Regions from separate parts of the Bacillus sp. Marseille-P3661 genome, predicted to be linked through region 3. Evidence: a T-box and tRNA genes for the amino acid it is inferred to sense, from the RefSeq annotation. Region 3 holds a T-box; the other regions hold tRNA genes.
What was found. The T-box of region 3 lies ahead of pheS (phenylalanine--tRNA ligase subunit alpha). A T-box ahead of a tRNA ligase gene usually reads a tRNA of that ligase, here a tRNA-Phe.

Region 1 (9,614 bases), on a different contig from region 3:
AGCCCCAGTAAACGGCGGCCGTAACTATAACGGTCCTAAGGTAGCGAAATTCCTTGTCAGGTAAGTTCTGACCCGCACGAAAGGTGTAACGATTTGGGCACTGTCTCAACGAGAGACTCGGTGAAATCATAGTACCTGTGAAGATGCAGGTTACCCGCGACAGGACGGAAAGACCCCGTGGAGCTTTACTGCAACCTGATATTGAATTTTGGTACAGCTTGTACAGGATAGGTAGGAGCCTGAGAAGCCGGAGCGCCAGCTTCGGTGGAGGCATCGGTGGGATACTACCCTGGCTGTATTGAAATTCTAACCCGCGCCCCTGATCGGGGCGGGAGACAGTGTCAGGTGGGCAGTTTGACTGGGGCGGTCGCCTCCTAAAGAGTAACGGAGGCGCCCAAAGGTTCCCTCAGAATGGTTGGAAATCATTCGTAGAGTGTAAAGGCACAAGGGAGCTTGACTGCGAGACCTACAAGTCGAGCAGGGACGAAAGTCGGGCTTAGTGATCCGGTGGTTCCGCATGGAAGGGCCATCGCTCAACGGATAAAAGCTACCCCGGGGATAACAGGCTTATCTCCCCCAAGAGTCCACATCGACGGGGAGGTTTGGCACCTCGATGTCGGCTCATCGCATCCTGGGGCTGTAGTCGGTCCCAAGGGTTGGGCTGTTCGCCCATTAAAGCGGTACGCGAGCTGGGTTCAGAACGTCGTGAGACAGTTCGGTCCCTATCCGTCGTGGGCGTCGGAAATTTGAGAGGAGCTGTCCTTAGTACGAGAGGACCGGGATGGACACACCGCTGGTGTACCAGTTGTTCTGCCAAGAGCATCGCTGGGTAGCTATGTGTGGACGGGATAAGTGCTGAAAGCATCTAAGCATGAAGCCCCCCTCAAGATGAGATTTCCCATTACTATAAGTAAGTAAGATCCCTCAGAGATGATGAGGTAGATAGGTTCGAGGTGGAAGCATGGCGACATGTGGAGCTGACGAATACTAATCGATCGAGGACTTAACCAAGTAGAAATCCTGAAACGACTGTTCAGACTCGAAGAACATTTGATCTCGAGAGTCTAGGAGTGGAAGGTGGACAATTACCTACAGTTTATGAATACTTGTTATCTAGTTTTGAGGGAACAACTATTGTATATTTTGAAAATATTTTATATAATAGTATTTGTTCTTACAGATATATAGTCTGGTAGTTATGGCGAAGAGGCCACACCCGTTCCCATTCCGAACACGGAAGTTAAGCTCTTCAGCGCCGATGGTAGTTGGGGGCTGTCCCCCTGTGAGAGTAGGACGTTGCCAGGCTTATACTGTAATAAAAAGTATAATTCATTATCTTCATTCCACAGTAGCTCAGTGGTAGAGCTATCGGCTGTTAACCGATCGGTCGCAGGTTCGAATCCTGCCTGTGGAGCCATGGAGAGCTGTCCGAGTGGCCGAAGGAGCACGATTGGAAATCGTGTAGGCGGTTAACGCTGTCTCGAGGGTTCGAATCCCTCGCTCTCCGCCACCGTTTAGATAAAATATATTTGGCCCGTTGGTCAAGCGGTTAAGACACCGCCCTTTCACGGCGGTAACACGGGTTCGAATCCCGTACGGGTCATTACACTTTGGAGGATTAGCTCAGCTGGGAGAGCACCTGCCTTACAAGCAGGGGGTCGGCGGTTCGATCCCGTCATCCTCCACCATTTATTATGATATATTCATCATCGCGGGGTGGAGCAACAAGCGAAACATCCGTGAATAATCTGCGAGTTGTCCCGACGCATAAACATCTTTGATTTAACGAGTAGAGGAAGGGACAGTCAGATTCTATACACTTTTAAAGCAGGTACAAAATTATTCTAATTCTATCATCGCGGGGTGGAGCAGTCTGGTAGCTCGTCGGGCTCATAACCCGAAGGTCGCAGGTTCAAATCCTGTCCCCGCAACCAAATAATAAGATTAGTGGTTCCGTGGTGTAGTGGTTAACATGCCTGCCTGTCACGCAGGAGATCGCGGGTTCGATCCCCGTCGGAACCGCCATACAATAATTGGCTCGATAGCTCAGTCGGTAGAGCAGAGGACTGAAAATCCTCGTGTCGGCAGTTCGATTCTGTCTCGAGCCACCATTTAAACGCCGGTGTAGCTCAATTGGCAGAGCAACTGACTTGTAATCAGTAGGTTGGGGGTTCGATTCCTCTCGCCGGCACCACTTAATTAAATACGGAGGGGTAGCGAAGTGGCTAAACGCGGCGGACTGTAAATCCGCTCCCTGTGGGTTCGGCAGTTCGAATCTGTCCCCCTCCACCATTATAGGGGCATAGTTTAAAGGTAGAACTGAGGTCTCCAAAACCTCCAGTGTGGGTTCGATTCCTACTGCCCCTGCCAAAATCAATATGGCGGCCGTGGCGAAGTGGTTAACGCACCGGATTGTGGCTCCGGCATTCGTGGGTTCGATTCCCATCGGTCGCCCCATTCTTGGGCTATAGCCAAGCGGTAAGGCAACGGACTTTGACTCCGTCATGCGCTGGTTCGAATCCAGCTAGCCCAGCCAGTTTTTTTGTGTTAAAATAAATCTAAATGCGGAAGTAGTTCAGTGGTAGAACACCACCTTGCCAAGGTGGGGGTCGCGGGTTCGAATCCCGTCTTCCGCTCCAATGATGGCGGCATAGCCAAGTGGTAAGGCAGAGGTCTGCAAAACCTTTATCCCCGGTTCAAATCCGGGTGTCGCCTTTTTATTTTATTATCTGCCTAGCCGGGGTGGTGGAATTGGCAGACACACAGGACTTAAAATCCTGCGGTAGGTGACTACCGTGCCGGTTCAAGTCCGGCCCTCGGCACCATTTTTTAGATTCATATTTATGTTGTTTAACATGCCGGTGTGGCGGAATTGGCAGACGCGCACGACTCAAAATCGTGTTCCTCTGGAGTGTCGGTTCGACCCCGACCACCGGTATTAAATCTAGTACACAACTATAGGCAATCTTTAGTTAGAGACCCAATCATCTTGATTGGGTTTCTTTTTTGATTTCTGCATGATATTCAAATATTAATGGTAATTTAAAATAATATAGCAAACAACATTGTACCCCATCTTTCCGATCAGGTATGGGTTACTGCACCAAATTTAATGTATACTTAGACTGATTTTTAACGGAATTATTGTCCGTTTCCAAATGTGTCAATTTAAATAAAGGCTTTCTTTCTCCTCGTTATTTTATTTAAAAGTAGAATCCTTTTTAAAATGCTGAAAGGTTTTGTTTTCTCGGGCTTATTCAGACCTCTACCAATAACTCCTTAAGTAATGATAGATACCACTCCATAAATTAAAGAGTTTCTAAACTTGCTCTATTATTTCAGTTTTTTCTGATACAACATTTAAAGAGAATACAAATTTTATGTTGGGTTATTTTAATAAAGAGATTTGAATGAATAAGAAAGTTTAGGTGATTGCAATTATGTTGTCTAAAAGGCATAGGTTATTTAATTTGCTAATAATAGTTGTTCCATGGATATCGTTGGTATTTTTGGGAAGGAATAATGTAAAACGATTTTCGATAGCAGGTTCAGTTATTGTAATAATTGAGATAATAAATCATAGGGTTGGTCATAAGCTGAACTGGTGGCGTTTTTATGATAAACGAAAATCTTTTATAACTAATGAACTACCTTTTAGCGTTGGTCCGTATATGCCACTTTCAATGTGGATATTAAAATATTCATACGGTAACTTTAAAAAGTTCTGGTTACTTAATTTGATTGCGGATGGATTATTTGCTTTTCCGATAATCAATTTTTTTAAAAAAATCAAAATAATACGTCTGAAGAAGTTAAGTAATGTTCAATTTTTTGTGTACCTACATTATAAGGCGTTTATATTATACGGAGTACAGACATGGGTTGAAAATAATTTAAAGAGGTTAGTGAAAAGTTAGCGATGCCATGAACAAAGAAACAAAGGTATATATAATAACATTTTAGTGAATGAATTTGTAAATGAATTTATGTGGGAACAGAAATTGAAAACAGTGAATCACCAAAGACCTAGACTAAGTTGGACAAGATTTAATAAGTGTAAACAAAAAGCACCTTAGATTTCGGTGCTTTTTGATATGCAGCAAGTTGAACGTTTACGGAATAGAACGAGTAATTCTTAAGGGCTTCTTACTTCTTTTAAATTTTATCACATCAATTTTGAAATAAAGGTTGTAGCCAATCCAAAGTATATAAGTAAGGATAAGATATCGTTAATAGTTGTAATCAGTGGCCCAGATGCAACTGCGGGATCCACATTAAATTTGTATAGAATAAGAGGAATTATCGTTCCAGCTAATGTACCAATAATTAATGTTAACAGTAATGAAGTTCCAACAACTAGCCCCAAAGTGAAATTGTCCCGCCAAACATAAGCTATAATTGCAATCAGGACACCACAAGTAACACCGATAATAACACCTACCCAAAGCTCGCGAAAAATTAACTTTATCACTTGTTTAAAGTTCAAATCTTCTGATGCTAGACCTCTAACAATAACCGCAAGTGATTGAGTACCTGTATTACCGGTCATCCCCGCAATCATTGGCATGAAAAAGGCTAAAGCGACGACTGTTTCTAATGTATCTTCAAAACCACTTATAATCCCACCGGATATAAGACCGATAAATAATAATAAAATAAGCCAAGGAAGTCGACGATAAGCAGCTACTAATGGTTTTGTGTTAAAATCTATTGCTTTACCGGATGCTGATAATTTCTCAATATCCTCGTTCGCTTCCTGAATAACGACGTCAATAATATCATCAACTGTAATGACTCCAACCAATGTATCATCCTCTTTAACTACAGGTAAAGAGATAAAGTCATAACGACTGATTAATTTAGCAGCTTCCTCTTGGTCAGTAAGTACATCGACTTTTACAATCCTGGTATACATAATCTCTTCTATTTTTTCTTGTAAATCTCCTAGTAATAAGTCCTTATATGAAACAACACCTACTAATTTTTTTTGTTCATCAATGACATAAAGATAGTTTAGATATTCTGCTAATTCTGCAAAGTGTTTTAACTTATCAACGGCTTCACGAATTGTATAATGTTTTGGAATCCAAACATAGCGGTTGTTCATAATACGACCAGCTGTTTCAGGAGGGTATTTCATTAAGTTTTGAACAATTTCGGATTCTTCTTTCTTCATTTCAGAAAGTAGTTCTTCTATTTTTTCAGGTTCTAAGTCCGATAACAACGAGGCTAAATTATCGTTTTCCATTAAATCAAGAACTTTTGTCGACTTTTCTATCCCTAATTTATGCAGAACTTCAATTTGATCTTCATTTTCTAGCTCTTGCATGAATTCTGTCAATTGTTCGATTGATAAAAATAATAAGAACTTATTTCTATGTTTATTGGTTATACTTTGGTATTGTTGGGCCAAATCATACGGCTGCAATTCGTCCACAATATCTTGAAAGGCTTTTCTCTTTCCGTCTTTTAAGGATTGAATGATAGCAAGTGTAATTTCGTTTTCAGCTATGACCGTAGACATCGAAAAATCGCCTCCTTTTTTTGAAATATTATCAGATGAGAAATTATCGGGATTTGTATTATTATTCCCAGTGAAAATTAATTATCCACTGAAGAAAAACTCGTTATAGAAACAACAAGAAAAACAAATGACTCCTGCTAGATTATCCAAGAGCAGGAGTATCGGTGATAGTTATAACTTGATTATCAGACCAGGTACAGTCGCCTATTTGATTATCTTATTAATTCGTGATTAACTGCTTTGTAATAAAAATAGGTGCTTAGGTGATAATTTGACTTTATATGTCCCTTTTAGTAGTGATTCGATCTGGTAATTTGGTAAGGTAGCGGTAAGGATAAATGCATCTTTGACTTTTATTGTTATATTTGCTTGATGGATGCCTTTAACTATTTCAAGAATTTCATAAGGGTAGGCATAATCTGATTCATTGTTGAATTCAATAAAATGAATGTTGTCTTGATATATGCCAATATGACTAATGGTTTTAGGTATTACCTGCTGTTTTACGGTTAAGTTAACACCTTGAATATGACATTCAATATGCTCACCGCTATCGATTAAGGAATCGATTGGAAGTATATTTTTACACCCAATAACTTTTGCTGCTGTTACATTTAGCGGCTTTGAAAAGACGGTTTCTTTATCACCAGCTTGAATTATTTGTCCGTTATTGAGGAGAACTAGTTGATCACAAAGTCGATAGGCTTCCTCCATATTATGCGTTACAAGTATGACAATCCCTGAATAATTTTCTTTTATAATGCTTAATAATTCCTGTTCTAATAAGTGTTTTACATGGTGATCTAATGCAGAAAATGGTTCATCCAAAAGCAGCAGCTCAGGGTCAGTAACCAATGTTCTAGCAAGAGCTACTCTTTGTTGTTGACCTCCTGAAAGCTGTCTAGGGTAATGATTTTCATATCCTGTAAGTCGAACTTTATTAATCATGCTCGCTACCATTTCTTTTTTCTCGAGTTTGGTTTTGCCCTTTAATCCGTACTCAATATTTTTTTCAACAGTTAAGTGAGGAAAAAGTGCGTAGTTTTGAAAGACATACCCTATGTTACGGTTTCTAGGTTTGGTGTTAAGTTTTTGCTCAGAGTGATATAGTAATTCGTTATTTAAACCGATATTGCCCTTATCCGGAGTTTGCAAACCTGCTATGCACTGTAGTGTTATACTTTTTCCACACCCTGAAGGCCCGATAATACCTGTAATTCCACTTCCTATTTTAAATGAAACATCTAATTGGAAATTATTAAGTGTTTTTTTGATTTCTACTTGGAGCATATTTACCACCCATTTCCCTTAGTCACTCTTTTCTCTAGACGATTTATAATGTATAGAACACTAAGTGATACAGCAGTCATAATTATAACTAATAAATTAGCCAATTCACGATTCCCAGCGAGTAAGGCATCATATATGGCGATTGGCATTGTCATCGTTTCATTTGGAATACTTCCTGCAACCATAAGTGTAGCTCCGAAATCACCTAGTGCTCTTGCAAACGCCATTGTAATTCCAGTTGCAATTCCACGCCATGCAAGCGGGAGGATAACGGTAAAGAAGATATTAAACTCTGTTCGTCCAAGTACTCTTGCAGCATGAATTAAACTAGGGTCAATTCCCGCAAATGCTGCTCGTGCTGATTTAATTAAAAAAGGAATTGATACAATTAAAGCTGCAATAATTGCGCCTGCTGGCGTAAATACAATAGTTATGTTAAATGTCTCTTCCAAAAATTTGCCGATTCTGCTTTGTCTACCTAATAAAATTAATAAATAATAGCCTAAAACAGTTGGTGGTAAAACGATCGGTAAAGTAATCAAAGTATCAAGCATGTCTGCTATTCGTCCGTTGGATCTATTTAGATAGTAAGCAATTGGTAACCCTATTATAAGGGCGAAAAGAGTTGCCGTCATAGCAACTCTTAGTGATAGAAATAATGGAAATAAATTAATTTCTTCGGTCATTTACTTTCCCTCCGGCACAATAAAACCATAACGTTCCATAATAGGCTTTCCAATTGGGCCTTTAATGAATTCAATAAATTCATATGCCAATGTTTCTTGGTCAGTGTCACTAACAATTGCCATCGATTGTTCGAGTGGTGCATGTAAGCTTTCATCAATAATATGGAAGTTTATTTCATCTTCCTTGTGAAGAGAAAGAGCTACTATTCCAGCTTCCACATTTCCAGTTTCAATAAAAGATAGTGTATCAGATATGTTTCTGCCATACACTAACTTATCTTGAAGTTGATCCCATACTCCAGCACTTTCAAGAGCTTGTTTTGCAGCTAAACCATATGGTGCATGTTCAGGGTTCGCAATTGCTACTTTTTTAATTTCAGGTTTTAGCAGATCTTCTAAGGTCTTAATTGGTGTTGAATCCGGAAGAGTCGCAATTCCAATTCTACCGTATGCAATGGCTGTCTGTGAATCCGCAATAATTAAGTCTTTTTCTTTTAAATAGTTTAAAAATGATATATTAGCAGCTGCAAATAGATCAAAAGGTGCACCGTTTTCAATTTGTTCTGTTAATTGTCCCGTTGAACCGAATGAAAATGTAATCTTTGTATTAGTCTCTTCCTCAAATAAGTTCCCTACCTCACTAAACGCTGAAATTAAACTGGATGCAGCAGCTATATTTAATTCTAGTTGTTCAGGTTCAGGCGGGTTATTTGAATTACTGCAGCCACTCATTAAAGTTAACAGTGACACAGTTAATATTGTGATGAAATAAAAACGATTATTTTTCATTTGTAGTACTCCTCAGTAACGAAGTTTTATTTTAATCTAGGTATATTGATATATGGTATATAAAAGGATATACAATTGGTAGAAGGTTACGAAATTAACAATCTTATTTAAATGATAATATAAATATAGTGTTGTAACAACACTTTAAAGAAAGTAGAGTGGTTTAAAAAGGAAGGAGGATTAATAATGGTTAGCAAATGTGATTAAAGTTGGAGGTTAACTATATGAAAAGAATGTATGAGAGAGGGATTAACTCTAAAGAATATTATCCTTTTACCTTAATAATTGAGCCTAGAATAGAAAATAAAAGAAGCTAGTTTATAAAAACTTTGACGAGTTTTAAAAAAAGACAATTTAAATTGTAAAACTAATTGCTACTATATTAAATTTTATAGTATAACAATTATAAAAAGGATTTTTAATAGTATTATCGAATTAGTTCAGTATTAGTTGAAATTTGGAATGGGGACGGTTTAAGTGGCTAGCTTAGGGAAAAAAATAAAAGATCTTAGAGAACAAAGAGGTTTAACCCCAGATGAATTAGCAGACCATCTACATTTTACGAAAAGTATTATTTGGAGTTATGAGATTGACAAGAGGGAACCAAATTTAATTCATTTGAATAAATTGGCTGATTATTTTGGGGTATCAATTGATTATTTACTGAATAGAGACTATGAAAAAACAGAAATTCATTTAAAGATTCCAACAACTGACTTAACAAACAATTATTCATTTATTATTGACAATGAAGAGGTAAGTGGGGAAGAACTTGAGGAGGCTATTTCTTTTATTCGGGCGAAGCGAATAATGAAAAAGGAAAAAGCGGAGTACATTGAAGAATAACTGCAAATTGATACGAGAAAAGAACGCCATATCATAGAAGCGTTCTTTTTTTATGAATTAAGCACAGCTACGTCAGATAAGTATAGACGTATAAATCAATTTTATAAATATTCTTAAGAATGAGCAAAACCCTCATGCACATTAGCTCACCTATTCATAGGTATATAGAAAGTTAGCGTTTTGTGAGGAAAGGGGATCAAAGTGATTCAACCTAAAAATCAAGGACATATTTTTGTAACAGGTTGTGCAGGTTTTATAGGGTTTCATTTTACGAAAAGATTACTTGACGAAGGCTATTATGTACTCGGTATCGATAATATAAATGACTATTATGATCCTAAACTAAAAATAGACAGATTATCTATTATAAAGGAACACGGAAACTTTACTTTTATAAAAGGATCTATTGAAAACCTTGAGCTTTTAGAAACTCTTTTTGCTCAATATAACATAAGTACTGTTATTCATTTAGCAGCTCA
Region 2 (9,614 bases), on a different contig from region 3:
GTGTTATATATTAATTTTAGCAATTGGGAAATAGGAGCCAGCAAAGATAGTACTATAATCTTTCGTTTGTGGGAGCTTGTACTCGTACCACTTTTATATGTATGGTACTTCAATTTTGTAGCTACCTTTAAAAGAAAATTTGTAAAATTGTACATCACACTGTTTTTTATAGGAAGTATATATATGCTTGAACTTTTATTAGCTAGATTAAAAGTAATCACATACAAAAATTGGCAACCCGAATTATCAATACTTTGTATTAGCCTAATCCTTCTGCTTACTTATTTTTTAAAACATCTTTTTCACAATCGTCTACGAAATGAGGGCATAGCAAGCTAATGCTTTTACCACAGAATTTTGACAAAAATGAATGGTTTATTATAATTGGCTTACTTGTATCATATACACTAATTTTACGAATGCCAAAAAAACTTCCTATTAGTATCACAATTCTTATTATGCTGTTTTCTGCTACTATTGCAAGAATGGCAGACCATCTATTAGCAGCACCGAACATTGACCTATATGATATTACAGATACAGGAAAATATGAATTATTCGACTTCCTAACATACATGTTGTACGGGCCATTTGCTTATCTTTTTGTTTATATATACGTCTTACTATCTATTAAAGGAATAGGCAATCTCCTCTATATAATAACTTGGTCTCTTTTAGCAACGCTATTCGAAGGTATTACAGCCTTATTTGATATTTTTAACTACAAGAATTGGGAGTTATCTTATTCTTTTACCGCATATTTAATGATCCAATCCTATACACTGCTTTTTTATAAATATATAAGTAAAAAATACACACTACTTCATGAATCTAAGAAAAATGTTTAATAAACCCTGTACTTTTAAAATTCATTAAATCCACACAATGGTTATAGAATTTGATGTATGGGGCAAACTAGTATGTATATATCTATAGGAAAGAAGTTGGAGAGTTACATGCAAATAGTAAAGAATTCAATGTACGAGATTGGTTTATTGTTGGAAAATTATCTAGAAAAGGAAATGACAGATTCTCTTGGGCACCGTGTATATGAAATTACACTATTGCTACATGAACATCGAGACGCTTAAAGGATAAATAGAATACAATTCTACGTTACGATATACTTAGCAATAAGAAAAAGGGCAGTTACTATAACTGCTCCTTTTTCATGATGACCGCTGTCCCCTCAATTACCATTTTATCGTTTTGATTATACGCATTTGTCTGTAGAGTTAGAATGCTTTTACCCTCATGCTTTTCGATTACTTCTCCCACTATTTTAATGGTATCTCCAATTCGAACAGGTGCCGTAAACTTACAGCTCTGTGATAAATAGATTACATTCCTTCCGGGAAAAACCGTACCAAGTAGGGTAGAAATAAAACCGGCGGTTAACATACCATGAGCGATTCTGCCCTTAAACATCGTTTTAGCTGCATAATCATCATCAATATGAATAGGATTTACATCCCCAGTTAGAGTAGCAAAATCAAGAATATCCTTTTCAGTTACTATTCTCTTAAATATTGCTTGCTCACCAATGGAAATATCTTCAAACGGCCGATTTAATACTTTTCTTGACTTTTCAAGTAATTCAGAGTGTTGGGATTGCAATCCTTCCACCTCCAATAATTGCTTTCATTTAGATTGAGCTTTCTTAGAAGTCTGTTTTGTTTGCCCCTCTACCATTTCTAACCATTTTTTTTGCGACTCCTTCACTTGTGCCATCATGTTTTCAATAAATACTTTTGATTCAGCTTGAACTTTAGACTGTTCAGCAAATGAATTTTTCGCTAATTCGCATATTCTATGTTGAGATTGTTCCATCATTGTTAACATTGCTTTACTTGGCGTAATAGAAAGTTGCTGTGTCTTATTAAAGATTTCTGTTATTTTCTCATTCCATTTACCAAAAAAACGTGCAGCATCTTCATTATATAAGACCTTATTTTCATTAAATGCATGTACATATTCATTTATTGAATTTTTCATTTCCTCTTCCGCTTTATTAAGATTAACGGTTACTGCAGCAAACATATCTTGTTGTTTTTTTAAATTTTCTAATGAAAGTTTTCCAAACTCTTGCCCTTGATCATAAGCCTTTTGAACTCCATTTTCCCAATTCTCCCAAACTATATTCATAAATTTAGTACTTTGTTCCATTGTACTTGTAAACATGTTCACTCCTCCTTAATAATTATAAAAACTAATTTTATATGTGGCTGCAGATTTCTCGGCAGTTTCACTTTTCTTCAGGCTCATCTTCCCCGCGCTTTTGGATCGGTGGCATAAACATGTTTGTATACATATTAAAAAAGCTATCAAGCATGGTTTGGTATTGTTCAAGTGAGTTAGCCCATAAATCTAAATACTGTTCGCCAGCATGTGTTAACGAATAGATGCGTTTTGCAGGACCACCACTAGATGTATCCCATTCAGATTTTACTAAATCATCCTTCTCAAGCTGTCTAAGCGCTCTGTAGACATTACCTTGGTCGATCGAAGAGAACCCAAATTGAGTAAGCTGTTGAATTAACTTATATCCGTGTAAGCTAAATCCTCCTCGCAAACTTAACAGTAAAAATGGAATCATAAAATTTTTGGGCGAACTTCCAATAGTTTTTTCAACATCTCTATTTTCTGATTTTTTTTTATCTGTCATATGAATCACCTAACTACATTTTTCTTATATGTGTAATTTACACCTATATGGAATTTTTGTCAATTAGTGGTAATAAAAACATTTCGACAAAAGTGATAAAATCGACACTTCATGCAAAACATGTAGAATTTTGTTAGAATTTTTAGAACAATTTAAATTGTTTTTAATGCAAATGATCTTTAAACTACAATTTGACAAGAAAAATATGGAAAGGAGATTCGAACATTGTCTAATCAAAAAACGTTTGACCCATTTTCAATGTGGCAGGACTATTACAAAAATGCAGAAAATTATTGGGGGAAGACAATTAACGAAAAAATTGGAACAGAAGAATTTTCCGAATGGTTGGGTAAAGTTTTAGAAGGTAATTTACTTTATAAGCAAATGAATGATAAGACTACCAAACACTATCTAGAACAAATGAATCTACCATCTCGCGAAGATTTATCTAACCTTTCATCACTAATTGTCAATCTCGATACAAAAGTTGATGATCTAGAAGAGCAATTAGAAGCAAATCTCGAAAATCAGCTTTCACCAGATGTTGTGAAAAAAGATCTTACAGCTTTAAAGAAAGAAGTTAAAGAGATTGGCAGTAAATTAGACGAAGTTCTGCAATTTATTAGAGAAAGCCAAAAAAATACTGCTTCAACAAAGAGTACTACTGAAAACAGCAATTAACCTTTCAATGCAAAGTAATATTAAAACAGAAGAAAAATAAAAATAATTCAGGGAGTGTGTGGGAATATGACTACTAATCTACAAGGTAAAGTTGCGATTATCACTGGGGGAGCTGTAGGTATCGGAGCAGCTATTACTAGAGAATTAGCTCAAAACGGGGTAAAGATTGTAATCAACTATAATAGCAGTAGCCAAGCTGCTGAAAAATTAGTTGCATCTATTCAAGAAAACGGTGGAACAGTAATTGCTGTCCAAGCGGATGTTTCAAAATCTACAGAAGCTACTAAACTTATAAATGCGGCTGTTGATACATATGGCCAGTTAGATATTTTAGTTAATAATGCAGGAATTACAAGAGATCGTTCATTTAAAAAGCTTTCAGAAGATGATTGGAGATCGGTGATTGATGTTAATTTAAATAGTTTATATAATACAACATCCGCAGCATTAGAACCAATTACTAAATCTGAAGCTGGTAGAATCATTAATATTGCATCTGTTATTGGCCAATCAGGTGCATTCGGGCAAACAAATTACTCTGCTGCAAAAGCTGGTATTATTGGTTTTACAAAATCTCTTGCTCTTGAATTAGCTAGAACAAGCGTAACTGTCAATGCAGTTTGTCCTGGGTTCATAGAAACAAGTATGGTTTTAGAAATCCCAGAGGAAATACGTGATCAAATTCGTGCAAAGGTTCCTCAAAAACGATTTGGCCACCCAGAAGAGATTGCAAAAGGTGTACTATTCCTATGTAAAGATGGAGCTTATATTACTGGTCAGCAATTAAATATCAACGGCGGATTATACATGTAATTACTCTAGTTAAAAGGTGGGAACAGGGATGATCATGGAAAAACAACTCGATGATCTTGTAGAGTTAATGCCAGAGGAGGCTAAGAAATCGTATCGTCGTTTCAAACGAACTATGCAAGTATTAACAACAGAACCAGAACCAGAAGTCGGATTAACTCCAAAAGAGGTGATCTGGACGAAAAATAAAGCAAAATTATACCGATACATTTCAGAAAAGCCTAAAAAATATAAAACACCCCTATTAATGGTGTATGCTTTAATAAACAAGCCTTATATTCTTGATATTACGAAAGGTTTTAGTCTTGTAGAATACCTTCTTGATCAAGGTTTTGATGTATATATGCTAGATTGGGGTACTCCAGGCTACGAGGATCGTCATATGAAGTTGGATGATTTTATCTTAGACTATATTCCTCGTGCTGTAAAAAAGGTTATTCGTACTTCTAGTGCAAATGATATATCAGTTTTAGGTTATTGTATGGGTGGAACAATGACTTCAATCTTTGCCTCCCTACATCCTGAACTGCCCATTAAAAACCTAGTGTTCATGACAAGCCCGTTTGACTTTGAAGATACTGGATTATACGGTAATTTCCTTGACGAGCGCTATTTTGATGTTGATAATGTCGTAGAAACACTTGGCAACGTGCCGCCTGAAATGATTGATTTTGGTAATAAAATGCTTGATCCGCTTTCGAACTTTTATGGTCCATATGTTACTTTATATGATCGTTCAGACAATCCAAAGTTTGTAGAGAGCTGGAAACTAATGCAAAAGTGGCTTAGTGATGGAATCCCATTTCCTGGTGAAGCATATCGCCAATGGATTCGCGAGTTTTATCAGCAGAATAAATTAATCAAAGATAAGCTTACAATCCGCGGACGACAAGTAGATTTGGGGGCAATTAAAGCTAATGTTCTTAACATTGCTGGTGAGCGTGATGTAATCGCCATGCCACATCAAGCAGAAGCGCTAATGGAGAAAATTTCAAGTACTGACAAGGAATATATTTGTGTACCAACAGGGCATGTCTCTGTTACCTTTGGCCCAAAAGCACTTCAAATCACATTTCCTAAAATTAGTGAATGGTTAGCTAAACGATCAAAATAAAAAAGTTAAGGGCCTTAAATGCTAGCATTCAAGGCCCTTAACTTTTTTATGAAGTATTTACTTTACATATTTGTAATAACGATAATTAATACCTATACTTCAATCATACTTCAATGATAATTGGTAGAATCATCGGTTTCCTTTTCGTTTGTTGATATAAATATTGTCCTACCGATTTTTTTATACTTAATTTAATGTCATTCCACTGATTTTTATTGGATTTTTGTACATCACTAACAGTCTTTTTTATAAGCTGATTTACATCACGAAGAAGTTCTTCGGAATTTCTAACATATACAAATCCACGAGTAATCGTGTCAGGCTCAGAAATAAGTTTCTTGTCTCTTCTACTCATTGTTAATACAATAACAAGCATACCATCCTCTGAGAGTTGTTTTCGATCCCGTAATACAATATCACCTACATCGCCTACACCAATTCCATCTACATAAGTATTTCCAACTGGTATACTTCGTGTTTGCCTAGCAACTCCATTTTCAATATCAACAACATCACCATTATTCATTATAAATGTATTACCCTTTTCTACCCCAACCGATTCAGCTAATATTCGATGCTGATGCAGCATTCTAAATTCACCATGTATCGGTACAAAATATTTGGGTTTCATTAAAGTAAGCATGAGCTTTAAGTCTTCCTGATAGCCATGTCCGGAAACATGCATACCAGATGCACTTCCAGATCCATAAATAACTTTTGCTCCAAGTGCAAATAAATTATCAACGATTCGTGTAATACTTCTTTCGTTACCAGGGATAGGACCAGCTGCAAAAATTACTGTATCGTCAGGTAATATTTCTACGCCACGATAATCACCAGTTGATAAACGTGCAAGAGCAGCTAACGGTTCTCCTTGACTTCCTGTACATAAGATGACGACCTTATCTGGCGGCAACTCATTAATTTCGTTTTGATCAATGATCATGCCTTCAGGTACATCTAAATAACCACGTTCGATTGCAACTGCAACAACATTTACCATACTTCTCCCGAGCAATACTATCTTTCTGTTTGTAAGCTGCGCAGCCACAACAATTTGTTGAACACGATTAATATTTGATGCAAATGTAGATATAACTATTTTTTGTTTAGCTTTCATGAAAGCCTCTATTATATGTTCTCCTACCATTTGTTCAGAAGGAGTACCACCAGGACGTTCGGCATTTGTACTTTCTGAAATTAGTAACAACACTCCATTACTACCAATATCCGCCATTTTATGGATTTCTGAATGTTCATTATTTACAGGAGTTAAATCAAACTTAAAATCACCAGTATGTACAACCGCGCCTTCCGGTGTATTGAAAACTATTCCGACACAATCGGGTATACTATGGTTTACTTTAAAAAATCTTATGTTGATATCATCAAAGTTTAGATTAGTGTTTGAGTCAATTTCATGCAGTTCAGTTTCCCTTAATAATTTATGCTCTTGTAGCTTTAATTCAATTAATCCGAGCGTAAAACTAGTTGCATAAACCGGTACATTTAATTTTTTTAAAAAGTATGCGATACCACCAATATGATCCTCATGGCCATGAGTTAGAATTAAGGCTTTAACTTTATCTCTATTTTCTTCTAAATAAGTAACATCAGGAATTATTAAATCAATCCCCAACAAGCTCTCATCGGGAAATTTATTACCGCAATCAACCACAATAATTTTATTATCATATTCAATAGCATACATATTTTTTCCGATCTCGTTTAAACCGCCCAATGCAAAAATCGATAATGCTTTACTTTTTAAGCTCAACTATAATACCTCCTACTATATAATTTTCTATATAGTATGGCCTAGTTAGCATTTCTTTATTAGAGACTTACTAGTATATTAAAACGGTTTACCAGTACAACAAGTAGATTTACTTTACTACCATTTCCTTATGACTACCCAACAGTTATGGAGACAGTTTATATATATGTATAAAAAAAGACTAGAAGCATGTTACTTCTAGTCTTTTGGTTAGCGTCCCAGGAGAGATTCGAACTCCCGACCGACGGCTTAGAAGGCCGTTGCTCTATCCAGCTGAGCTACTGGGACATACAATTTATATATGGCGGAGAAGGAGGGATTTGAACCCTCGCGCCGGTTACCCGACCTACACCCTTAGCAGGGGCGCCTCTTCAGCCACTTGAGTACTTCTCCAAAATTAAAAATGGCTCCGCAGGTAGGATTCGAACCTACGACCGTTCGGTTAACAGCCGAATGCTCTACCACTGAGCTACTGCGGAACAACTATGATTTAAGAGTATGGTGGGCCTAAATGGACTCGAACCATCGACCTCACGCTTATCAGGCGTGCGCTCTAACCAGCTGAGCTATAGGCCCATTAATAAATCTGGAGCGGGTGATGGGAATCGAACCCACGACAACAGCTTGGAAGGCTGTAGTTTTACCACTAAACTACACCCGCAAAAGGAGTTTTATATTAATTGGAGGCAGCAACCGGATTTGAACCGGTGATAAAGGTTTTGCAGACCTCTGCCTTACCACTTGGCTATGCTGCCATGTTAGAAATGGCTGGGCTAGCTGGATTCGAACCAGCGCATGACGGAGTCAAAGTCCGTTGCCTTACCGCTTGGCTATAGCCCACCAATAAAAAGAATAAAATATATGGGGCGACTGATGGGGATCGAACCCACGAATGCCGGAGCCACAATCCGGTGCGTTAACCACTTCGCCACAACCGCCATATTATTTATAAATGGTGGAGGGGGACAGATTCGAACTGCCGAACCCACAGGGAGCGGATTTACAGTCCGCCGCGTTTAGCCACTTCGCTACCCCTCCGTATAAAATTTAAAGTGGCTCGAGACAGAATCGAACTGCCGACACGAGGATTTTCAGTCCTCTGCTCTACCGACTGAGCTATCGAGCCAAAAAAATCTATATGAACAGTAGAAATTCTACTGATATAAAGATGGCGGTCCGGACGGGACTCGAACCCGCGACCTCCTGCGTGACAGGCAGGCATTCTAACCAGCTGAACTACCGGACCAAATTGCGGGGACAGGATTTGAACCTGTGACCTTCGGGTTATGAGCCCGACGAGCTACCAGACTGCTCCACCCCGCGATAATAATATTATAATAATTTTGTACTTGCTTAGGGATCTGTAGAAAAAATGACTGTCCCTTCCTCTTCTCGTATATTCAAAGATGTTAATGCGTCGGGACAACTCGTAGTTTATTCACGGATGTTTTGCTCGTTGCTCCACCCCGCGATAATACTATTTTTATTAAAGGGCGGAGGAAGAGGGATTCGACCCCCCGCGCGGTTTAACCCGCCTGTCGGTTTTCAAGACCGATCCCTTCAGCCGGACTTGGGTATTCCTCCGCATTAAAGTGATTATGGTGGAGCCTAGCGGGATCGAACCGCTGACCTCCTGCGTGCAAGGCAGGCGCTCTCCCAGCTGAGCTAAGGCCCCAAAGTAATTACATGGTCGGGAAGACAGGATTCGAACCTGCGACCCCTTGGTCCCAAACCAAGTGCTCTACCAAGCTGAGCTACTTCCCGAAATGGCGCGCCCGACAGGAGTCGAACCCATAACCTTCTGATCCGTAGTCAGACGCTCTATCCAATTGAGCTACGGGCGCATTCGTTTAATCTTCTATAAAAGTTTTGTATGTCAGATGTCCCTTCCTCTTCTAGCTTTTCATGGATGTTAGATCCGTCGGGACAACTCGTCGTATTTCATGGATGTTTTGCTCGTCGCTCTATCCAATTGAGCTACGGGCGCATTTAAATGGTGCCGAGGGCCGGACTTGAACCGGCACGGTAGTCACCTACCGCAGGATTTTAAGTCCTGTGTGTCTGCCAATTCCACCACCCCGGCAGGACTTTTGGAGCGGAAGACGGGATTCGAACCCGCGACCCCCACCTTGGCAAGGTGGTGTTCTACCACTGAACTACTTCCGCAATATTGTGTTTTAAAGTGCGGGTGGAGGGACTTGAACCCCCACGCCATAGGCGCTAGATCCTAAGTCTAGTGCGTCTGCCAATTCCGCCACACCCGCAAAAATGGTGAGCCATGAAGGACTCGAACCTTCGACCCTCTGATTAAAAGTCAGATGCTCTACCGACTGAGCTAATGGCTCGTATCAAAGTACGATTATTAATTTTATATTGTGCCAATGTTTCTACTGCATCTACGACACCTCAATCTCATATCGTTTATTCAATGATGTTGTTCGATTGAGGTTCTGAAGCTTATTCAAGGATGCTTACTCGGTTGTGCTCTACCGACTGAGCTAATGGCTCGTACATTTTTTAAGAAAGTGGTGCCGGCGAGAGGAATCGAACCCCCAACCTACTGATTA
Region 3 (9,614 bases):
CTTACTCGTTGAATTAGGTGAACTTGCTAATGAAACAAGATGTTTTAAATTTTGGAGTAAAAAACCTCCAGCTGATAGAGATGTTATTCTAGAGGAATATGTAGATGGCATCCACTTTATTTTATCATTAGGCTTAGACCTAAATGTTGTTAATAAACTTAACTTGGGAATTGGAAATCAGCAAATCTTCGGTTTAGTTGATCAATTCCATGTAGTTTATAAAAGTATCAACGAGTTAAGAGAAAACCAACAGCTCCAACAATATCAAAAAGTTTTTAATGAGTACTTAATTCTAGGTGATTTATTAGGCTTTTCGTGGAAAGATATTAAGGAAGCATACATAAGTAAAAATGAGGTTAATCACCAGCGTCAGGATCAGGGGTATTAATCTTACTTTTGTAAAGTGCAAAAGTAAACGTTATAATTGATTTATTAAAGTTTAATTGGTAATAAATGGTGAGCTGTATTTTTATTATTTACTCAGGAGGGAATGATAACAGATATGTCAAAACCTTTAGATGAAACATTAGTAATGTTAAAAGATTTAACGGATGCAAAAGGTATTCCTGGTAATGAACGTGAAGTGCGTGAAGTGGTAAAAAAGTATATATCTCCATATGCTGACGAAATTACGCAAGATAACCTTGGCAGCTTAATTGCCAAAAAGGTGGGTAAAGCTGATGGTCCTAAAATCATGGTTGCGGGCCACTTGGATGAAGTAGGTTTTATGGTAACACAAATTACTGAAAAGGGCTTTATTAAATTTCAAACAGTTGGTGGCTGGTGGTCACAGGTAATGCTAGCACAGCGCGTTACTGTTATGACAAGAAAAGGAGATATAACTGGCATAATTGGCTCGAAACCACCGCATATATTATCTCCTGAAGCTCGTAAAAAGCCTGCGGAAATCAAGGATATGTTTATTGATATAGGTGCATCTAGTAAGGCAGAAGCGATGGAATGGGGAGTACTTCCAGGAGATTCGATCGTACCTTATTTTGAATTCACAATTATGAACAATGAGAAAATGTTGTTAGCGAAAGCGTGGGACAACCGAATTGGTTGTGCAATCGCAATTGATGTATTAAAAAATCTTAAAGGTGTCGAACATCCTAATACTGTATTTGGTGTGGCGACTGTTCAAGAGGAAGTTGGCTTGCGCGGTGCTAAAACAGCAACAGCGCACATTCAACCAGATATTGGATTCGCGGTTGATGTTGGGATTGCGGGCGACACACCAGGCATCAGTGAGAAGGAATCGATGAGTAAAATGGGAGAAGGACCACAAATTGTTCTATATGATGCATCGATTGTAGCTCATAAAGGACTACGTGATTTTGTTGTTCAAACAGCTGAGGAAAATAATATTCCTTTTCAATATGAATCAATGCCAGGCGGTGGCACAGATGCAGGGGCTATCCATTTAACGGCAAATGGAGTACCCGCTTTATCCATAACAGTCGCTACGAGATATATCCATTCAAATGCCGCAATGCTGCATCGTGATGATTATGAAAATGCTGTTAAGTTAATTGTGGAAGTCATTAAAAAGTTAGACCAAGATACAGTGAATAAAATCATTTTCGATTAGAAGCGGCATTTGCACAGAAAAAAGGAAGATCTTCTGCAGAGGATCTTCCTTTTTATTCTAAAGAAAGTTTAACTTTATTAATGGTTAAAGTAAAAGAAATAGGGCCTTGATCTTCCTAATGGGACCCCTATTCGAAAAGTTAAAGCTTTTGCAGGCCACCTTTTAGGTTAGAAAGCATTTCTTCTTTTTCTTCTTCGTTAGCATTTTGCCAAATTACTTCGAAGAGTACGCCTAGACCTGGAAGCATTTTTTCTTCTTGGCTAGTAATTGCATCAATAATCGTATCTTCTAGCTGCTCCTTTGTGTTGTCAGCAACGTTTTGAATAATAGCATGACGGAGATTTAAATTCATTTACAGCCACTCCTTTGTAGTTTAAATTCCTGCATGGCAGACATTTTTAGTTTTCTCTGAAACGAATTGTATTATGTAAAGTATTCTAGCTATAATGAATAGGTATATGGAATGAGGTGTACAGATGATAAAAAGAATTGAATCTTTACAAAACCCTAAAGTAAAAGCATGGAAAAAACTACATACAAAAAAAGAGCGAGACAAAACTGGCTTATTCTTAATTGAAGGAAATCATTTGATTCAAGAAGCATTAAAAAATAAGGCGATCATCCAAGAATTAATAATCCGTGATGATCAAGACTTTTCACAACTGGATATTGGTGATGCTGTTGTTTATGAAGTAACCGTAGAAATTATGAAGCTGCTTTCTGAAACGGAAACTCCACAAGGAATTTTGGCAGTCTGTGAAATGGAGAAGTGTACTGATATTGATTACACTTCAAAGACTAAGCTTTTGTTACTTGATAATGTTCAAGACCCGGGAAATGTAGGCACGATGATTCGAACAGCTGATGCAGCTGGTGTGGATGCCGTTGTTTTAGGTGAAGGTTGTGTCGATTTATATAATGCTAAGGTAATTCGATCTACACAAGGATCATTATTTCATATTCCCGTTTTAAAGGGAAATCTTGAGGAATGGATTGACCGTATTCAAAACAATGGAATCCAAGTATACGGTACTGCATTGGAAGGTGCAAAGGAATATACGACTATTTCAAAACAGGAATCTTTTGCTTTAATTGTTGGGAACGAGGGTAATGGAGTTGACCGCAAGCTGTTGATGAGAACAAATGAAAATTTATATATTCCTATTTATGGAAAGGCTGAATCGCTGAATGTCTCTATTGCAGCTGCAGTATTGTTATATCACTTGAGAGCTTAAATCAATATTAAATATAATTTTATGACTCCATTTGCGGATTTTTTAAACTTATACTATAATAATTAAGAAAATTTGATAAAGTTAACATTGCGATGATAGAACATAGTATGTTACCGCTCACCAACTAGGGAGAAGATGCCATTGACTGAAAGCATCTTTATGGATGATGTAACAGAATTCACTCTTGAGCTGACATTTGGACCTTACATATCCCGTAAGTAAAGATGCTCCGGTTAGATAAACCGTTATTGAAATGAAGTGAACAGTAGTATTAGCTTTGGCTTACAATACTGTTAATTAGGGTGGTACCGCGAATAAAAGTCTTCGTCCCTTATATTTGGATGGAGGCTTTTTTATTTTGCCTAAAAATTTAATTAACTGCAATGTTCTAAAAATGTATTGAATAAAAGGAGGAATTTTGATGCAAGACCGTTTAAAAGAGCTGCAAGCAGAAGCATTAGAAAAAGTTGAACAATCTCAAGACTTGAAAGCATTAAATGATATTCGCGTAGCGTATTTAGGTAAGAAGGGGCCTATCACAGAGGTATTACGTGGAATGGGAAAATTATCTGCTGATGAGCGACCAATCATTGGGCAGTTAGCGAATGATGTAAGGGCAGCTATTCAGGAGAAACTTGAAGAAAAGGTAGCTGTCCTTGAAAAAGCGGCAATTGAAGAGAAATTAGTTTCTGAAACAATTGATGTTACTTTACCCGGACGTCCTGTGCAAACAGGAAATCACCATCCACTTATTTCAGTAATTGAAGAGATCGAGGATTTATTTATTGGAATGGGCTATCAAATTGCAGAAGGTCCTGAAGTTGAAAAGGATTATTATAATTTTGAGGCACTAAATTTACCAAAAGGGCATCCAGCGCGTGATATGCAAGATTCATTCTACATAACCGAGGAAATTTTATTACGTACGCATACATCCCCTGTTCAGGCACGGACGATGGAAAAGCATGAAGGTAAAGGGCCAGTCAAGATTATTTGCCCTGGTAAAGTTTATCGACGTGATAATGATGATGCAACACATTCACATCAATTTATGCAAATTGAAGGTTTAGTTGTTGATGAGAATATTCGTATGAGTGATTTAAAAGGAACACTTGAAGTATTTGCTAAGAAAATGTTTGGTGAAGACCGTAAAATACGTCTCCGTCCTAGTTTTTTCCCATTTACTGAACCATCTGTTGAGGTGGACGTATCTTGTATGTGCGGCGGTGCAGGTTGTTCGATCTGTAAACAAACAGGCTGGATAGAAATCCTTGGAGCCGGAATGGTTCATCCGCATGTATTAGAAATGGCTGGATTTGACTCTAAGAAATATACTGGTTTTGCTTTCGGAATGGGACCGGAAAGAATTGCAATGTTGAAGTACGGTATTGATGATATTCGTCATTTCTATACAAATGATATTCGATTCTTAAAACAATTCAAACAAGCTTAAATAGGAGGGATAGTAAATGTTAGTTTCATATAACTGGTTAAAAGAATATGTTGACATAAATAACGTAACAGCTGAAGAACTTGCCGACAAAATTACAAAAAGCGGGATAGAAGTTGAAACAGTCGAAGATTTAAGCAAGGGTATACAAGGGATTGTAGTAGGTCATGTATTAGAATGTGAGAAACATCCGGAAGCTGATAAGCTTAATATTTGTAAAGTAGATATTGGTGAAGGTGAACCGCAACAAATTATTTGTGGAGCTCCGAATGTAGCTGCAGGACAAAAGGTTGTTGTTGCTAAAATTGGTGCAGTGCTTCCAGGCAATTTTAAAATAAAAAAAGCAAAGCTTCGTGGTGAGACTTCAAACGGAATGATTTGTTCTTTGCAAGAATTAGGGGTGGAAGCAAAGTTAGTTGCGAAGGAAACTGCAACTGGTATTTTTGTGTTTCCAAGCGATGTAGAGGTTGGTAAAGATGCACTTGAATATTTAAACTTAAACGATAAGGTATTAGAGCTTAGCCTCACACCAAACCGTTCAGATGCATTAAGTATGTTGGGGGTTGCGTATGAAGTAGCGGCTATTCTAGGCCGTGATGTCAAATTACCGCAGCCAAGCGTAGAAGAAACAAGTGAAAAAACAGAAGATAATATTAAAATTACAGTTGATGCAAAAGAAGATAATCCATACTATGCGGCTCGAATTGTAAAAGGTGTAAAGATTGCTCCATCACCATTGTGGTTGCAAACACGATTAATGGCAGCTGGAATTCGACCAATAAGTAATGTGGTGGATATTACAAACTATATCCTTCTTGAATATGGACAACCATTGCATGCATTCGATTACGATCGTCTCGGTTCAAAGGAAATAGTAGTACGTCGTGCTAACAATGGAGAGAAAATAGTTACTTTAGATGATCAGGAACGTACATTAACTGACGAACACCTTGTGATTACAAATGGAAAAGAACCAATAGCGTTAGCAGGTGTAATGGGTGGGGCAAATTCTGAAGTTCATGGTGATACAGTAAATGTATTAATTGAGTCTGCTGTATTTGATGGACAAACAATTCGCAAAGCATCTAAAGACCACGGACTACGTAGTGAAGCTAGTACTCGTTATGAAAAAGGCGTTGACCCATTGCGAGCACATGCGGCAGCAAACCGCGCTGCATCCCTAATAGTTGAATTGGCGGGTGGCGAAGTATTAGAAGGTATGATTGAGGTTGATCATTTAGACCGCAGTCCGGTTACTGTTGAAGTAACTACAGATCGAATTAATAGTGTGTTAGGAACTTCGATTACTTCAGATGAAGTTGCGCAAATTTTTACACGTTTGCAATTTCAATATAAAGAGGACAATGGAAGATTCACTATTACTGCTCCTTCACGCAGAAGAGATATTGTAATTCCTGAAGATTTAATTGAAGAAGTTGCCCGTTTATACGGCTACGATAACATCCCTACGACATTGCCGATCATGGATGCAACACCAGGTAAATTATCAGATTACCAAGCGAAACGACGTAAGGTTCGTAAATATTTAGAAGGTGCAAGTTTATATGAAGCTGTGACTTATTCCTTAACAAGTGCTGGAAAAGCTTCAAAATTCGAAGATGAGCTAGTCAATGCTAAGCCAATCCGATTATCAATGCCAATGAGTGAAGAACGCAGCACGCTAAGATTAAGCCTAGTTCCACACTTGTTAGAAGTAATTGCTCATAACCACGCACGTCAGATAGACAATGTTTCGGTATTTGAAATCGGTAAAGTATACTTAACTGAGGATACTATAACGACAAACTTACCTCGTGAAAGAGAAAACTTAGCTGGTGCTTTTACAGGACTTTGGCATTCCCATTCATGGCAGGGTGAGAAAAAAGCTGTTGATTTCTTCGTTGTTAAGGGTGTGTTAGAAGGTCTATTTGCCCAATTAGGACTTGAAAAGAGAATTACGTTTGAACAAGGTAAAAAGGATAGCTTACATCCCGGACGTACAGCGATCGTTCGCTTAGATGGTGACTATTTAGGTTTTGTTGGTCAGGTGCATCCTGAAGTTCAAAATGAACTAGATCTAAATCCTACAATTGTGTTCGAACTTTCATTAGTAAAACTACTTAGTGCAGATGTAAGTTCGATTAAATACGAAGCAATCCCTCGTTATCCTTCAATCTCAAGGGATATTGCCTTAGTTGTAGATGAACAAATGGTTGCCGGAAATGTTCAAGATGTAATCCGTCAAGCAGGTGGTAAGCTGTTAAAAGACGTATCCATCTTTGACTTATATCAAGGTGAACATTTAGAAAAAGGTAAAAAATCGTTAGCGTTCTCGTTGCGTTATTTTGATCCAGAAAAAACGTTAACAGATGAGGAAGTTACAAAAGCTCATAACAACGTGTTAAAAGCTGTTGAAGAGCAATTAGGTGCAACTTTAAGAGGCTAAAATTTTGAAAGTCAAAGGCTCCAGCTAAACTATAGCGGGAGCCTTTGTGTTTTGTAAAGGCATGGTTTCGCTTAGCAAGTTTGTAAGCGAATTTTTGTAATTTATAATCTGATTAAGCGATTTGTAAGCGGATATTTGAATTTGTAAGCCAAAATGTCGAATTTCTAATCCAAGTTCACACATTTATAAGCGAACAACACAATCAACTAATTTTAAAGCAAATAAGGATTCCGCTATACAACTTGCGGAATCCTAATCCTACAGTTATTTTATAAAACTTCCTCTACGTATTTTTTGACTTGTTCAGCAGTTTGCATGTTTAGTACTTTATCAGCAAGGTCTTGAGCTTGTTGTGCTGTTAACTTCATAAGCTGACTTCTAGCAGGGAGGATTGATGTTGCGCTCATACTAAACTCATCAAGGCCTAGACCTAGCAAGATTGGAATGGCAATAGAATCCCCCGCCATTTCTCCACACATTCCGGCCCATTTGCCTTCGGAATGTGCAGCATCAATAACCATTTTAATTAACCGCAAAAGTGCCGGGTTATATGGTTGATATAGGTATGAGATTCGCTCATTCATCCGATCTGCGGCCATAGTATACTGTATTAAGTCATTCGTACCAATGCTGAAGAAATCAACTTCCTTTGCAAACTGATCAGCGAGAACAGCTGTAGAAGGGATTTCAACCATAATTCCAATTTCAATATTCTCATTTACCGATGTTCCTGCTTGAACAAGCTTATCTTTTTCTTCAAGTAAAATATCTTTCGCTTTTCTAAATTCTTCAATTGTTGCAATCATAGGAAACATAATTTTTAGGTTTCCATATGTACTTGCTTTTAATAGTGCACGCAGTTGTGTTCTGAAAATATCCTGTTGATCTAAACATAGGCGAATCGCACGATAGCCTAAAAAAGGGTTCATTTCCTTTGGGAGATTTAAGTATGGTAACTCTTTGTCTCCGCCAATATCAAGGGTTCTTACAACAACAGGTTTGCCTTGCATTTTCTCTAGAACAGTTTTATAGGCCGTATATTGTTCGTCTTCGGAAGGCAATTGATCTCGGCCCATATATAGAAATTCAGTTCGATAAAGTCCAATTCCTTCACCGCCATTTTCAAGTACACCTGTCACATCATTTGGGGTTCCGATGTTGGCAGCCAATTCAACATGCTTGCCATCAGCGGTTACTGTTGCCTCGTTAACAAGCTTAGCCCATTCTATCTTTTGCTCTTCATATTGTTGTTGTTTCCTTTGATATGTTTTGATTGTTTCCTCTGTAGGATTTATTACAACTTTTCCATCGATTCCGTCTATAATGAGTTGTGTTCCGTTTTTAATTTCCGCTGTAATTTGTTTCGTACCAACAACAGCGGGAATTTCCAATGAACGTGCCATAATAGCGGAGTGAGAAGTACGTCCACCAATGTCTGTTGCAAAACCTTTAACGACATTTTTATTTAATTGGGCTGTATCAGAAGGTGTTAAATCCTTTGCTAGAATGATTACTTCTTCCGTTAACATGCTAGGATTTGGAATTGTGACACCTAAAAGATTCGCCAACATTCGTTGTGAAACATCGCGAATATCTGCTGCACGTTCCTTCATATAATCATTATCCATTTGCTCAAACATTGAAATGAACATTTGTGCAACTTCATGTAAAGCGACTTCAGCGTTAACTTTTTCGTTCTGAATTTTATCTTTGATAGGATTGATTAATTCAGGATCATTCAAAACTAGAATATGGGCAGAAAATATTTCTGCTTTATCTTTTCCAAGCTTCTGTAAAGCATGCTCCCTAATGGCTTCTAACTCTTCTTGTGACTTTTGAATAGCAGCTGTAAAGCGCTGCACTTCTGAATCTGCGTCCTGTATATCTTTTTTCTCAACTGCTAGATCTGGATGTTCTAGCAAATAGGCATTAGCAATTGCTATCCCGGCAGATGCCGCTATCCCAGTAATGACTTTTTCCATTTATTCTGCTAAACCTTCGCTTTTCATAGTTTCGGCAATGGCCTTCAATGCTTCATCTCCATCATTGCCCTCGGTGATGATTTTAATTTCAGCACCTTGTGGAATTCCAAGAGACATAACGCCCATAATTGACTTAAGGTTTACGTTTTTGCCTTGGTATTCTAAATTTACCTCACAATTAAATCGGGTAGCAGCTTGCACTAATGAAGTTGCAGGACGTGCATGTATTCCAGATTCACTAGTAATATGAAAAGTTTGTTCTGGCATATTTATATTACTCCTTTCTCGCTCATGTTATGTTTTCAATGATTATAAAATTATTTTCACCTAGTTCAATGGTACTTTTTTCAAACAGACTTTATATATTTATTGCACCACCTTCCTAGTTGAATCATTCAAATATATGAAGTTATCTTTTACCAAAATGGTACTTTTCATTCTAAATAAAAAAGCTAAAAAAGACTTCCACTAATTGAGGAAGTCAATCAACCATTTCTATTTTTTACAAAATCCTATAATAATTTTTTTGCTTTATCGGTATTAGCAAAATGTAATTTAGTAAATTTCAATAATGAATCAGGGCCGTGCTTTTTGATCAATTCAGCAGCTTTCTTATCGACTTGTGGACCTGCGCCTTTAGGTAGCTGAAAGCCAGCTTGTTCACTTAGTTTTTCAAATTCTTTAACAAACGCGTATCTTGAGATAATGGAAGCTGCTGCAACGGCAATATGAACGCCTTCAGCTTTTGTACTGAAAAATGCATTTTTTTCTTTCCATTTTATTTGTTTACCATTTAGGTACCTGAAAAAGATATCCGGTTGACAAAATTGATCGATTAATATTCCATCAAGAATTTGAGCAGGAGTTAGTTTATCTAATAAGTGGTTTATTGCTTGATTATGTAATAATG

Region 1: it encodes a tRNA-Phe, which carries the amino acid that the T-box ahead of pheS (phenylalanine--tRNA ligase subunit alpha) is inferred to sense. The anticodon was not compared.
Region 2: it encodes a tRNA-Phe, which carries the amino acid that the T-box ahead of pheS (phenylalanine--tRNA ligase subunit alpha) is inferred to sense. The anticodon was not compared.

The regions. Positions count from the first base shown of each region.
Region 1 is NZ_LT965954.1:891,926-901,539, reverse strand. It holds rRNA gene C1724_RS15550 (23S ribosomal RNA) at 1-1,011, shown strand, start outside; rRNA gene rrf (5S ribosomal RNA) at 1,189-1,305, shown strand; tRNA gene C1724_RS15540 (tRNA-Asn) at 1,343-1,417, shown strand; tRNA gene C1724_RS15535 (tRNA-Ser) at 1,419-1,510, shown strand; tRNA gene C1724_RS15530 (tRNA-Glu) at 1,532-1,603, shown strand; tRNA gene C1724_RS15525 (tRNA-Val) at 1,613-1,688, shown strand; tRNA gene C1724_RS15520 (tRNA-Met) at 1,858-1,934, shown strand; tRNA gene C1724_RS15515 (tRNA-Asp) at 1,950-2,025, shown strand; tRNA gene C1724_RS15510 (tRNA-Phe) at 2,036-2,111, shown strand; tRNA gene C1724_RS15505 (tRNA-Thr) at 2,119-2,194, shown strand; tRNA gene C1724_RS15500 (tRNA-Tyr) at 2,208-2,292, shown strand; tRNA gene C1724_RS15495 (tRNA-Trp) at 2,297-2,370, shown strand; tRNA gene C1724_RS15490 (tRNA-His) at 2,382-2,457, shown strand; tRNA gene C1724_RS15485 (tRNA-Gln) at 2,462-2,536, shown strand; tRNA gene C1724_RS15480 (tRNA-Gly) at 2,565-2,639, shown strand; tRNA gene C1724_RS15475 (tRNA-Cys) at 2,645-2,715, shown strand; tRNA gene C1724_RS15470 (tRNA-Leu) at 2,737-2,825, shown strand; tRNA gene C1724_RS15465 (tRNA-Leu) at 2,858-2,938, shown strand; gene mgtE (magnesium transporter) at 4,166-5,524, opposite strand; gene C1724_RS15450 (sulfate/molybdate ABC transporter ATP-binding protein) at 5,756-6,814, opposite strand; gene modB (molybdate ABC transporter permease subunit) at 6,817-7,500, opposite strand; gene modA (molybdate ABC transporter substrate-binding protein) at 7,501-8,289, opposite strand; gene C1724_RS15435 (helix-turn-helix domain-containing protein) at 8,767-9,135, shown strand; gene C1724_RS15430 (NAD-dependent epimerase/dehydratase family protein) at 9,337-9,614, shown strand, end outside.
Region 2 is NZ_LT965957.1:199,885-209,498, forward strand. It holds gene C1724_RS21985 (hypothetical protein) at 339-848, shown strand; gene C1724_RS26235 (hypothetical protein) at 957-1,091, shown strand; gene C1724_RS21990 (MaoC family dehydratase) at 1,153-1,617, opposite strand; gene C1724_RS21995 (hypothetical protein) at 1,642-2,181, opposite strand; gene phaQ (poly-beta-hydroxybutyrate-responsive repressor) at 2,246-2,665, opposite strand; gene phaR (polyhydroxyalkanoic acid synthase subunit PhaR) at 2,891-3,346, shown strand; gene C1724_RS22010 (3-oxoacyl-ACP reductase) at 3,413-4,159, shown strand; gene phaC (class III poly(R)-hydroxyalkanoic acid synthase subunit PhaC) at 4,188-5,270, shown strand; gene C1724_RS22020 (ribonuclease J) at 5,374-7,047, opposite strand; tRNA gene C1724_RS22025 (tRNA-Arg) at 7,262-7,335, opposite strand; tRNA gene C1724_RS22030 (tRNA-Ser) at 7,350-7,440, opposite strand; tRNA gene C1724_RS22035 (tRNA-Asn) at 7,452-7,526, opposite strand; tRNA gene C1724_RS22040 (tRNA-Ile) at 7,547-7,623, opposite strand; tRNA gene C1724_RS22045 (tRNA-Gly) at 7,635-7,708, opposite strand; tRNA gene C1724_RS22050 (tRNA-Cys) at 7,729-7,802, opposite strand; tRNA gene C1724_RS22055 (tRNA-Gln) at 7,813-7,887, opposite strand; tRNA gene C1724_RS22060 (tRNA-His) at 7,910-7,985, opposite strand; tRNA gene C1724_RS22065 (tRNA-Tyr) at 8,001-8,085, opposite strand; tRNA gene C1724_RS22070 (tRNA-Phe) at 8,101-8,173, opposite strand; tRNA gene C1724_RS22075 (tRNA-Asp) at 8,217-8,293, opposite strand; tRNA gene C1724_RS22080 (tRNA-Met) at 8,297-8,370, opposite strand; tRNA gene C1724_RS22085 (tRNA-Ser) at 8,542-8,631, opposite strand; tRNA gene C1724_RS22090 (tRNA-Ala) at 8,647-8,722, opposite strand; tRNA gene C1724_RS22095 (tRNA-Pro) at 8,735-8,811, opposite strand; tRNA gene C1724_RS22100 (tRNA-Arg) at 8,815-8,891, opposite strand; tRNA gene C1724_RS22105 (tRNA-Leu) at 9,042-9,130, opposite strand; tRNA gene C1724_RS22110 (tRNA-Gly) at 9,139-9,213, opposite strand; tRNA gene C1724_RS22115 (tRNA-Leu) at 9,231-9,311, opposite strand; tRNA gene C1724_RS22120 (tRNA-Lys) at 9,317-9,392, opposite strand; tRNA gene C1724_RS22125 (tRNA-Thr) at 9,574-9,614, opposite strand, start outside.
Region 3 is NZ_LT965953.1:761,285-770,898, forward strand. It holds gene C1724_RS03425 (dUTP diphosphatase) at 1-388, shown strand, start outside; gene C1724_RS03430 (M42 family metallopeptidase) at 503-1,591, shown strand; gene sspI (small acid-soluble spore protein SspI) at 1,731-1,943, opposite strand; gene C1724_RS03440 (TrmH family RNA methyltransferase) at 2,068-2,826, shown strand; T-box leader at 2,910-3,161, shown strand; gene pheS (phenylalanine--tRNA ligase subunit alpha) at 3,248-4,279, shown strand; gene pheT (phenylalanine--tRNA ligase subunit beta) at 4,296-6,722, shown strand; gene ptsP (phosphoenolpyruvate--protein phosphotransferase) at 6,992-8,704, opposite strand; gene C1724_RS03460 (phosphocarrier protein HPr) at 8,705-8,971, opposite strand; gene rnhC (ribonuclease HIII) at 9,217-9,614, opposite strand, start outside.